Regions from separate parts of the Microbacterium sp. ANT_H45B genome, predicted to be linked through region 3. Evidence: predicted binding sites of a transcription regulator. Region 3 holds the regulator's gene; each other region holds the start of a gene.
What was found. Region 3 encodes LexA, which represses DNA repair genes until DNA is damaged. Its sites were predicted from a motif close to TCGAACANNTGTTCGA; they were not measured.

Region 1 (3,274 bases), on a different contig from region 3:
CGCGCGGCGCGTTCCGCGGCGAGGCCGACCACCCCGCATACGCCGCGACCAAGGCGGGGCTGCAGGCTTTCGGCCAGTCGATGGCGCTCACGCTCGCACCGCACGGCATCTCGGTGACCTCGGTCGCCCCGGGCATGGTCGCGACCGAGCGCCAGTCGGCCACGCTGACGGGCCCGGAGGGCGACGGCATCCGCGGTCAGAGTCCGTTCGGGCGCGTCGGCACGCCCGAGGAGATCGCGGATGCGGTCGCCTATCTCACCTCGCCCACCGCTGTATGGGCCTCGGGCACCGTACTCGACCTCAACGGGGCATCGTACTTCCGCTGAGCGCATCCGCACCACGCCGACACAGCAGGCCCGCACCGCTCTCCACAGCACGCCCGCACCGCTCTCCACAGCACGCGCCGACACCACACGGCATCCGCGCGCCCGCGCGTCGCTCATGCCGCCACATCGAATCGCGCGCGGCCCCCGAGCCGAGGTCTGCACTCCGGGTCGACGTATCCGGGCGGAATGAACCACACCGTGCCCGCGACCCCTTTTCCGTCGATTCGGATCTCCCACCCGTTGTCGTGAATCCGATGGTGGCACGTCTCGCAGAGCAATACTCCGTTCGACAGATCGGTCGGACCGTGATCCCTGCTCCACCATCGGAGGTGATGCGCTTTTGTCATCTGCGGAGGAAGCCCGCACATCGCGCACCCTCCATCTCTCTCGACCAGTGCGAGGCGTTGCGCCCGAGTGAAGAGCCGCTTCTCTCGTCCCCAGTCCAGGATCTCGCTGCCACCGCCGAGCACACAGGGGATCACGCCACCGCTCGCAGCCATCCTCCTCGCCGCGCCGACGCCGATCTTCTGGTCGAAACCGTCGATGGTGGCGCAGCCCGTGCCGGCCTGCAGATCGTCGAGGGCGATGCGCACGACCACCGTGGCCCCGGCGAGAGGCATACTCTCCCCCTCACATCCGAGAACGTGCGCACAGAACAGTGCGAGTGCGTCGACCTGGAGCATCGGCACCGTGCGGCGGTCGGCATCGGGTGCATCCGCGTCGGGAGCATCCCTGCGCGCTGCGAAAGCCGCGGTGACGTACCCGCGGATCGCGGCGACGATTGGCGCGGCGGTCTCGACGTCGATCCGCGCATCGAGATGCAGCATCCCGTCTCGCTCGAACATGGTCAGTGACCGACGACGTCGCATCTCCTCGCCCTTCGGCTCCAGTCCGTCGGGGTCCAGCCATGCCTCGGCGCGAGTGACGAGCCGGCGGACATCGTCGAGGGAGAGTCCTGCAGCCTTATCGGTCAGTATCCGCTCGGCTTCGGCGATGCGGTCAATTCCTGCCGCGATCCGGCAGCGCTCCAGAAGCGCGACGATCAGCCCGGCCGCCTGCACTCCGAGCCGACCGGCCGCGAGCGCCTCGCCGAGGGCGGGGTATCGAGCAGGCAGCCGAGAGCCCCGCATGTCGGTGCGTGGGGCGGTCGCCTCGCCGACGGCGACGAGGCGCGTCGCTTCGACCCGGGACACTCCCGTCGTCGCCGCGATCATCGTCTCCGCGGAACGGAAACCCTGCTGCTTCGCGAGGCCGCCGGCGCCCAGCTCGCTGCGCGACTCCTGAGAGATGACTGCAGCGACGTCCGCATGGACGGCGTCGAGAAGCCGCCTCAGCTCACCCGTCGCGGAATGCACCGCGATCAGACGGTCGCGGGGCAGGCCCGCGGCATCGTCTGCGTCAGCCCACAATCCATCGAGGCGGGACATCGCCTCGTGGAGAGCGGACAACTTCGACATGCCTCGATTTTACCGCGCCAGATGCCTAGTTTCGAAGTTATGTTCTAGTGAATTCCGAGGTGCCGGCATGCGGGTTGCGCCCACGCACGCCGACATGCCGCCAAGCAGCACGCACACGCCACACGCCACACGCCACACGCCGCACGCCGCACGCCGCACGCCGCACGCCGCACGCCGCACGCCGCACGCCGACGATGCCACTCCGAGTCAACTCAGAGCAACGCCGCTACGCGGCCACACCTGCCCACGCAGGGCCACACAGCTCACAGCTCACAGCCGCAGCCCACAGCCCACAGCCCACAGCCCACAGCCCACAGCCCACAGCCCACAGCTCACAGCTCACAGCTCACAGCTCACAGCTCACAGCCACACACCCCCACACCCATGCGCCACCCCCGGACCGGACCATCCCCGGCCGAGCTACCCCCGCAGCACCGATTCCAACAGTCCGGGGAACAGCGCATCCAGGTCGTCGCGCCGCAGCGTCAGCATCCGCCGCCGACCATGCGGCTCGTTGCGAATGATGCCAGCCTCGCGCAGGACCTTCATGAAATGCGACTTGGTCGACTTGGGGAGATTCGGATCGGTGGCGTGACAGGCGGCCATGTCGAGCGGTCCGTCGGCGAGCTGCCGGGTGATGGCCAGGCGCTCGGGGTCGCTGAGGGCGAAGAGTACGTCGGTGAGCTGGATCTCGGAGCGGTCCGGATGCGGGAGGTCGCCTGGCATGGTTCGAGAATAGTTGAACAATCGAGCGATGGCGAGTACGCTCCGATAGTTCGATGATTCTCGAACTCAATGATGTCGAGCACCAGACCCGATCCCACCGCGCGGAGCACCCATGACCACCACGTCACCGATCACCACGTCACCGATCACCACGTCACCGATCACCACGACGACGAGCGCGGAGATCCGACGCCCCCGCTTCGGCTTCGTCCTGGCGATCGTGACCCAGGTCGCGATGATGATGGGGGCGAGCGCACCGTCGCCGTTCTATCCGGTGCTCGCGTCCGAGATCGGGTTCGACGCGATCGTCATCAGCGCCGTCTTCGCCGTGTACGCGATCGCTCTGCTGCTCGCACTGCTGTCGGCGGGGTCGCTGTCGGACCACGTCGGGCGCCGCCCCGTCGCGATCGGCGGTCTGCTGCTGCTCGCCGTCAGCATGATCCTGTTCTGGCATGCCGATACGGTCGCCACACTCGTGCTGGCCCGCATCCTCCAGGGCGCCGCCAGCGGCGTGCTCATCTCCGCTCTCTCGGCCGCTGCCCTGGACCTCGCCCCGGGCGGACGCTCTCGGGTCGCCGCCCTCTGGAATGCCCTCAGCCCCGGCATCGGAATCGCGCTCGGCGCGCTTCTCGCCGGCGTCGCCCTCGACGTGACCGGGCAGCCGCTGCTCGACGTGTTCGCCCCGTTGACCGTGGTGTACCTCGTGCTCGCGGCGCTGTTCGTCCTCGCCCCCGAGACCGCACCGCTGCGGCCCGGAGCATGGGG
Region 2 (3,274 bases), on a different contig from region 3:
CGGTGTCGCGTTCCCCGACCTGCGTCATCCGCTGCGCACCATCGGATCGGTCCTCGAGGAGACGGCCTACCGTCCCCGCCGCTCGGCCGAACGCCAGCTCACCATCGCGGCCAAGGCGAACGGCATCCCGCTCTCCCGCGTCGACGAGGTGCTCGCGCTGGTCGGTCTCGAGCACGAGGCCGAGGGCCGCATCGGCAGCTTCTCCCTCGGCATGCGCCAGCGTCTGAGCGTCGCGCACGCCCTGCTCGGCGACCCGGGCGCTCTCGTCTTCGACGAGCCGGCGAACGGCCTCGACCCCGAGGGCATCCGCTGGATCCGCCTCCTGATGCGCCGGCTCGCCGACGAAGGTCGCACGGTGCTCGTCTCCTCGCACGTCCTGAGCGAGGTCGAACAGGTCGCCGACAACGTGCTCGTGCTCTCGAAGGGCCAGCTGATGCTCTCGAGCGGCATCGAGACGCTCGCCGATCCGTCGTCCGGATCCGTGGTCGTCGACGCCGCCGATCGCGCCGCGCTCACCACCGCGCTCTCGGCCGCCGGGCTCGAGGTCGAGGTGCTCCGCTCGGGACTCACGGTGCGCGGCAGCGACGCCGGAACGGTCGGTGCGATCGCGGCATCGGCCGGGATCGCGCTCAGCACGCTCGTGCAGCGCGGACCCACCCTCGAAGACGTCTTCATCGATCTCGTGCGCGGCGGCCGGTTCGAGCCGCGCGCCGACGCGGCACCTGCGGCGATCGAGGCGCCTGCCGCTGTCGAGGCGGATGCGGCTGTCGAGGCGGATGCGGCTGTCGAGGCGGATGCGGCTGTCGAGGCTGAGACTGATTCTGCCGTCGCGGCTGCGGACGACGAGACCGACGTCCCGGGCGAAGCGCCTGCCGAGGAGTCGGCGCCTGTCGAGTCCGAGGCACCTGCCGAGGAGTCGGCAGCCGAGGAGGAGGAGGCACCCGCCGAATCCGCCGAGGATGCGGCGTCAACCGGATTCGAGGCACCTGCCGAGTCCGCCATCGCACCGTCTTTCGACGAGATCCTGTTCGGCACGACGCCGGCGAGTACTGCAGACGACGAGGCGGAGGACGAGGACCCGCGGTCCGCAGCCGTCAGCTCCATGCTCGCCCAGGCGGCTCGGGCGTATTACGAGGACGAGCCGAGGGAGTACCCGCTCGAGAACGCGTCGAGCGAGGACAGCGTCGTCGAGAGCATCGACGAGGCCGCGCCCGAGGGCGCTGCGCCCGAGGGTGCTGCCGACGAGGGTGCTGCCGACGACCACGAGCACGCCGAGGACCACCACTCGGAGCACCAGAACGATGCTGCCGAGAACGAGGCGGACAGGAACGACGACTCGGAGCAGGACGACTCCGAGCCTCATCGTTACTGAGACCTGACGAGAACGCCCTCCACGCCGCACGGCGATGGAGGGCGTTCCTCGTTCATGAGGGAGTCTCGGCGCTCCCCGGCCTCACGCCGGACGCGGGCGGATCACCGGACGCCGGCTTCCCTTCGACACGGGGATCGGGGAGGTGGCGACGATCTCCTCGACATCCGCGGGCTCATCCGTCACGTCGAGCCGGAGCGCCTGCGTCAGTGCGAGACCGTGGCTCGTGGTGAGGATCAGTCGCCGGTACTGGTCATCGCCGAGGAGGTCGACGACGACGCTCGGTCGCCGCCTGCGGATCAGCACGAAGTCGGTACTGCCGGCGGCCTTCCACGTTCCGGCGGCGAGGATGCCCGGAATATGCGTCCCGGGATTGGGAACTCCCCGAAGCCACGTCCACGCGTCGTCGATCAGCTGCACTTTCGCGATGGTCTCTCGCTCGATGCGGAGATTGTCGCGGTGAAAGCTCGCAGCCCGCTCGATCGGCGAGAGCACGATCTCGAGTCGCGTCTGATCAAGCAGCAACGTCACCATGCGTCCAGTCTGCCAGCGGCACCCGCCCAGATGTCTGTGTCTTGCTCACAGGAAGGCAACGATCCCTTGTCGGTTCCCAGGTGTCCACGTCTTTCTCCCATTCCGATGTTCTGCTCGACATTCGAACAAACGTACTAGAATCGGAGCATGACCTCGACCACAGACCTCAGCCTCGAGCAGCGCGGTGCGCTGCTCGATTCCTGGGTCGAGAAGCGACGTCAGATCGCCCGACTGGAGGCGGAGGCGTCTGACATCCTCGCCGAGCGGATGCGGCTCTGCACGGCCGAGTCCGAAGAGCACCCGTACCACCGTGACGCGATCCATCGGTCCATGGTCGCGGAGTACGCGGCCGCCGGGCAGATGAGCCAGGGCAGCGTCGAGTACGCGCTCACAGACGCGGGATTCCTCGCCGACGGCCGCCACCCGCGCGTGCAGAAGGCGTTCCGAGCCGGAGCGATCTCGGCCGCACACGTCCGCGAGATCGTGCGGGCGGCGGGAGTGGTCCGAGAGGCCGTGAACAACGGACGGGCCGACTCCGATGCGCTGCCGTTCTACGACAGCGCGGCGGTCATCGTCGCAGAGCACGAGACGCCGGCCCGCACCCGCGCGCACATGCGCGAGCTCGCCGCCGCCCTCGCCGGCTCGACGACGGTGGAGCGTCACGCACGAGCGACATCGGAGCGCACCGTCACGCTGCGGTCCGCCGACGACGGCCTCTCCGTCCTGAGCGTCGTCCTCCCCGAACACCTCGCCACGGCGATCCACGACCGTCTCACCCGGCTGGCGCGGGTGGTGATCGCGGGGCGGGGCGGCGACGGGATCCAGGTCGAGATGACGGACTCACGCTCCATCGACCAGGTGCGCACCGACCTCCTCATCGACCTGCTCCTGACCTCCGACCCGAGCGCGGCGAACGGCTCGGGTCTCGACAACATCCAGGCTCGGATCCAGGTGACCGTCGCGGCGACGACGCTCGCCGGGATCGATGACCGTCCTGCCCACCTCGACGGACACGGACCGCTGCACCCCGACGTGGCCCGCGACCTCGCGGGACGCAACGGCGGGTGGTCACGTCTGTTCCTCGATCCATCAGGGCTCGTCGTGGAGACGGATGCCTACACCCCGACCGAATCGATGCGACGATTCCTGCGGGCGAGAGATCAGCACTGCCGATTCCCGGGATGCAGGATGCCGGTGCATCGATGCCAGCTCGACCACACGTTCGATCATGCGAAAGGCGGCAGGACCGAGATCCACAACCTGGGTCACCTGTGCGCGACCCACCATGTGCTCAAGCATCCCGACGTCGGCGAAGACCATCGATGGACCGCCCATCAGCTCCCTGACGGAACCATCGACTGGCGGAGTCCG
Region 3 (3,274 bases):
GCGAGCACAGCAGGATCACATCCGGGTCGGCGTCGGCCACCTGGACTGCCGCCTCCTCGGAGGTGATCGTGTAGTCGGGCTGGCGGGTCCCCGCGATCCACCGGGCACCGGTCCCCTGCGCGATCAGCGGGTACATCGAGTAGGTCGGTGCGAAGCTGAACGCCGTGCGGCCGGGCCCCCCGAAGGCCTGCAGGATGTGCTGCAGCACTTCGTTCGATCCGTTTCCGGCCCAGATCTGCTCAGCCTGCAGGCCGTGACCGAGGTAGTCCGCGAAGCCGTCGCGCAGTGTCGTGAACTCGCGGTCCGGGTATCGGTTGACGTCACGGAGCGCGACCGCGATGTCGTCGAGGATGTCGCTCGCCACGAGGTCGGGAACCGGATGCGTGTTCTCGTTCACGTTCAGCGCCACCGGCAGCGGAGCCTGCGGGGCACCGTAGGGCGTGAGCCCTCGGAGATCGTCACGGAGCGGGAGGTCGTCGAGTGAAGCAGTCACCCTTCCCATGGTAGGCCGCGCACGACCGCTTCACTCCGAGGTGACGGTGAATGAGCGACCGAGGGGCCGCTGCGATTCACTCCGAGTACTGTGCGGGGATCGCCAGCTCCTGGCCGATCTGCAGTGCCCCGCCGCGGAGGGCGTTCAGGCGCGTGATGTCGCCGATGACCTCGCGCGGGTCGGCACCGGGTGCCACCGACTCGGCGATCGACCAGAGGGTGTCTCCCGGCATCACGGTGACCGAGGCGAAGGACGCGGTGGCGACCTGCTCGCCCGAGGCCATCGCGCTGCCGCCACTCAATGCGGCGAATCCGATGCCCACCGCGAGTGGCACTGCGGCCAGGGCGAGCACGACCCGGCGGCCACGTGCCGTCAGCCGGAGCTTCGTCGCCGAACGGGGCGAGACGATGGCTGCGTTGCTGAAGGTGATGGTGCTCATGTCGTGCTCCTCTGCATCTACCGCGTGAGCGGTGAAGTTGGCGTAGCGTTCGCATTCGCGTCTCGGCCGGGAGCCGTGAATGCGAAGCTACGTTCCGAAGTTATCTTCGAATTCGAACATCTGTCAAGCGTTCTTCGAAAAACCGGGCAGTGAATACCTCGACACGCTCGAACAGATCTTCCAGATCGAGGTGATTCTCGGATACGGTTTCGATACGAACACCCCACCACGGGCCTCCGACATTCGAACTGAGACGCCGGATCGCACACCTGAGGAGCACCATGAGCGACATCGCCGCCCCCGAGTCCGACGCCCCCCGCACGCGTCGCCGGAAGAGCCTGAGCCCGAAGCAGATGGCGATCCTCGAGGTCATCCAGACATCGATCAGCCGTTACGGCTACCCGCCGAGCATGCGGGAGATCGGTGACGCCGTCGGGCTGAAGTCGCTCTCGAGCGTCACGCACCAGCTCGGCCAGCTCGAGCTCAGCGGCTACCTCCGCCGCGACCCCGGCAAGACACGCGCAATGGAGGTCCTCATCGACCTCCCGGGTTCGAGTGCCGAGAATCCGGATGACGTCGCCACACCCGTCGGCGACGCCGCACTCGTGCCGCTCGTGGGGCGGATCGCCGCGGGCGTCCCCATCACCGCCGACCAGCAGGTCGAGGAGATCTTCCCCCTGCCCCGTCAGCTCGTGGGCAAGGGCGATCTGTTCATGCTCAAGGTCTCGGGCGAATCGATGATCGACGCCGCCATCTGCGACGGGGACTGGGTGGTCATCCGATCGCAGAACAGCGCCGAGAACGGCGAGATCGTCGCCGCCATGCTCGACGGCGAGGCCACCGTCAAGGTGCTGCGCCGCCGCGACGGCCACACGTGGCTGCTGCCCCGCAACTCCGCCTTCGAGCCGATCCTCGGCGACGAGTCGGTCGTGCTCGGCAAGGTCGTCGCCGTGCTCCGCGCAGTGTGACGACGGCCTCCCCGGACGCGCCGTAGGCTCGTCCCATGTCGTCGCCGTTCGGTACCTGGCCATCACCCTTCTCCCCGTCGGCCGTCGCGGAGTCCTCGCCACGATTCGACGGCGCCGTGTTCGTCGGAGCCGAGATCTGGTGGGGCGAGAGCGTCCCCGCCGAGGGCGGTCGACGCACCGTGCGCAGCACCACAGGCGCAGAGATCCTGCCGGCGCCGTGGAGCGCCCGCTCCCGCGTGCACGAATACGGCGGCGGCGCCTGGACGGCCGACTCCTCGGGCACGCTGTACTTCGTCGACGCCGACACGCAGCGCGTGCACCGGATGAGTCCGGGCGACGCCCCTGCGCCACTCACCCCGCAGGGCCCCGCCCACGGCGGCCTTCGCGTGCAGCAGGGGCGGCTGTTCGCGGTGCGCGAGGACCTGTCATCCGAACCTCACCGTCGGGCGATCATCGAGATCCCGACCGACGGGTCTGCTGCGGAGGACGCATCGAGACTCTCGATCATCACGGAGGGGCCCTCGTTCCACGCGCATCCCGCGCTCTCCCCCGACGGCACGCGCATCGCATGGGTCGAATGGTCCGGTCAGCGGATGCCGTGGCAGCAGGCGTCGCTCGTCGTGTCCGACGGAACACGACGCACGACGCTCCCGACCCTGGCCGCGCTGCAGCCGGAGTGGGACGGTGACGACGCCCTCCTGTACGCGGACGACCCCAGCGGTCGCTGGGCCCTGCACCGTCAGCGCCTGCACCACCTCGACCCCGAGGGCTCTCGCGTCCCCGTCGGCGACGCGGGGGACGACGCCGACACGGGCTACGGCCTCTGGGTGCTGGGCAACCGCTGGTATCAGCCGTTGGATGACGGGCGCATCGTGCTCGTGCGCACGGACGGACGCGACGAGGTGGTCGTTCTCGAACACGACGGACGGATGCGGCGCCTGGACATCCCTGCGGACGGCCATGTCAGCGTCGACGACGTCAGCGGCTCGCGTGTGCTGCTCACCGGCGACAGCTCCCGTGCCGCATCCGGTGTCTGGTGCGTCGATGTGGACAGCGGCGTCGTGACGACCGTCGCGGGCGGCCGGCCTGTCGATCGCGCCTGGATGCCGCCGGCATCTCAGATCGCGGTCGACGGCGCGCATGGCCCCGTGCACGCCTTCGCCTATCCGCCCTCCCACCCCGACGTCTCGGCTCCCGAGGGCGAGCTGCCTCCCTATCTCGTCCTCGTGCACGGCGGACCCACCGCGCACGTGACGGGTGCTGCGTCCGCGGCCATCGCGTTCTACACGAGCCGCGGGATCGGCGTGCTCGACGTGAACTACGGCGGATCGAGCGGCTACGGGCGCGCCTACCGCGAGCGTCTCGACGGCGGAT

Region 1: FQ142_RS00255 (HNH endonuclease signature motif containing protein) is a predicted target of LexA. The motif match lies at 1,815-1,830, and genes of this name have one in related genera.
Region 2: FQ142_RS03110 (HNH endonuclease signature motif containing protein) is a predicted target of LexA. The motif match lies at 2,025-2,040, and genes of this name have one in related genera.

The regions. Positions count from the first base shown of each region.
Region 1 covers NZ_VOBK01000001.1:57,869-61,142, forward strand. The annotation lists gene FQ142_RS00250 (SDR family NAD(P)-dependent oxidoreductase) at 1-326, shown strand, start outside; gene FQ142_RS00255 (HNH endonuclease signature motif containing protein) at 440-1,783, opposite strand; gene FQ142_RS00260 (ArsR/SmtB family transcription factor) at 2,204-2,509, opposite strand; gene FQ142_RS00265 (MFS transporter) at 2,622-3,274, shown strand, end outside.
Region 2 covers NZ_VOBK01000001.1:639,486-642,759, reverse strand. The annotation lists gene FQ142_RS17575 (ATP-binding cassette domain-containing protein) at 1-1,372, shown strand, start outside; gene FQ142_RS03115 (hypothetical protein) at 1,454-1,903, opposite strand; gene FQ142_RS03110 (HNH endonuclease signature motif containing protein) at 2,051-3,274, shown strand, end outside.
Region 3 covers NZ_VOBK01000004.1:36,992-40,265, forward strand. The annotation lists gene FQ142_RS16380 (histidinol-phosphate transaminase) at 1-502, opposite strand, end outside; gene FQ142_RS16385 (LysM peptidoglycan-binding domain-containing protein) at 570-932, opposite strand; gene lexA (transcriptional repressor LexA) at 1,214-1,900, shown strand; gene FQ142_RS16395 (prolyl oligopeptidase family serine peptidase) at 1,936-3,274, shown strand, end outside.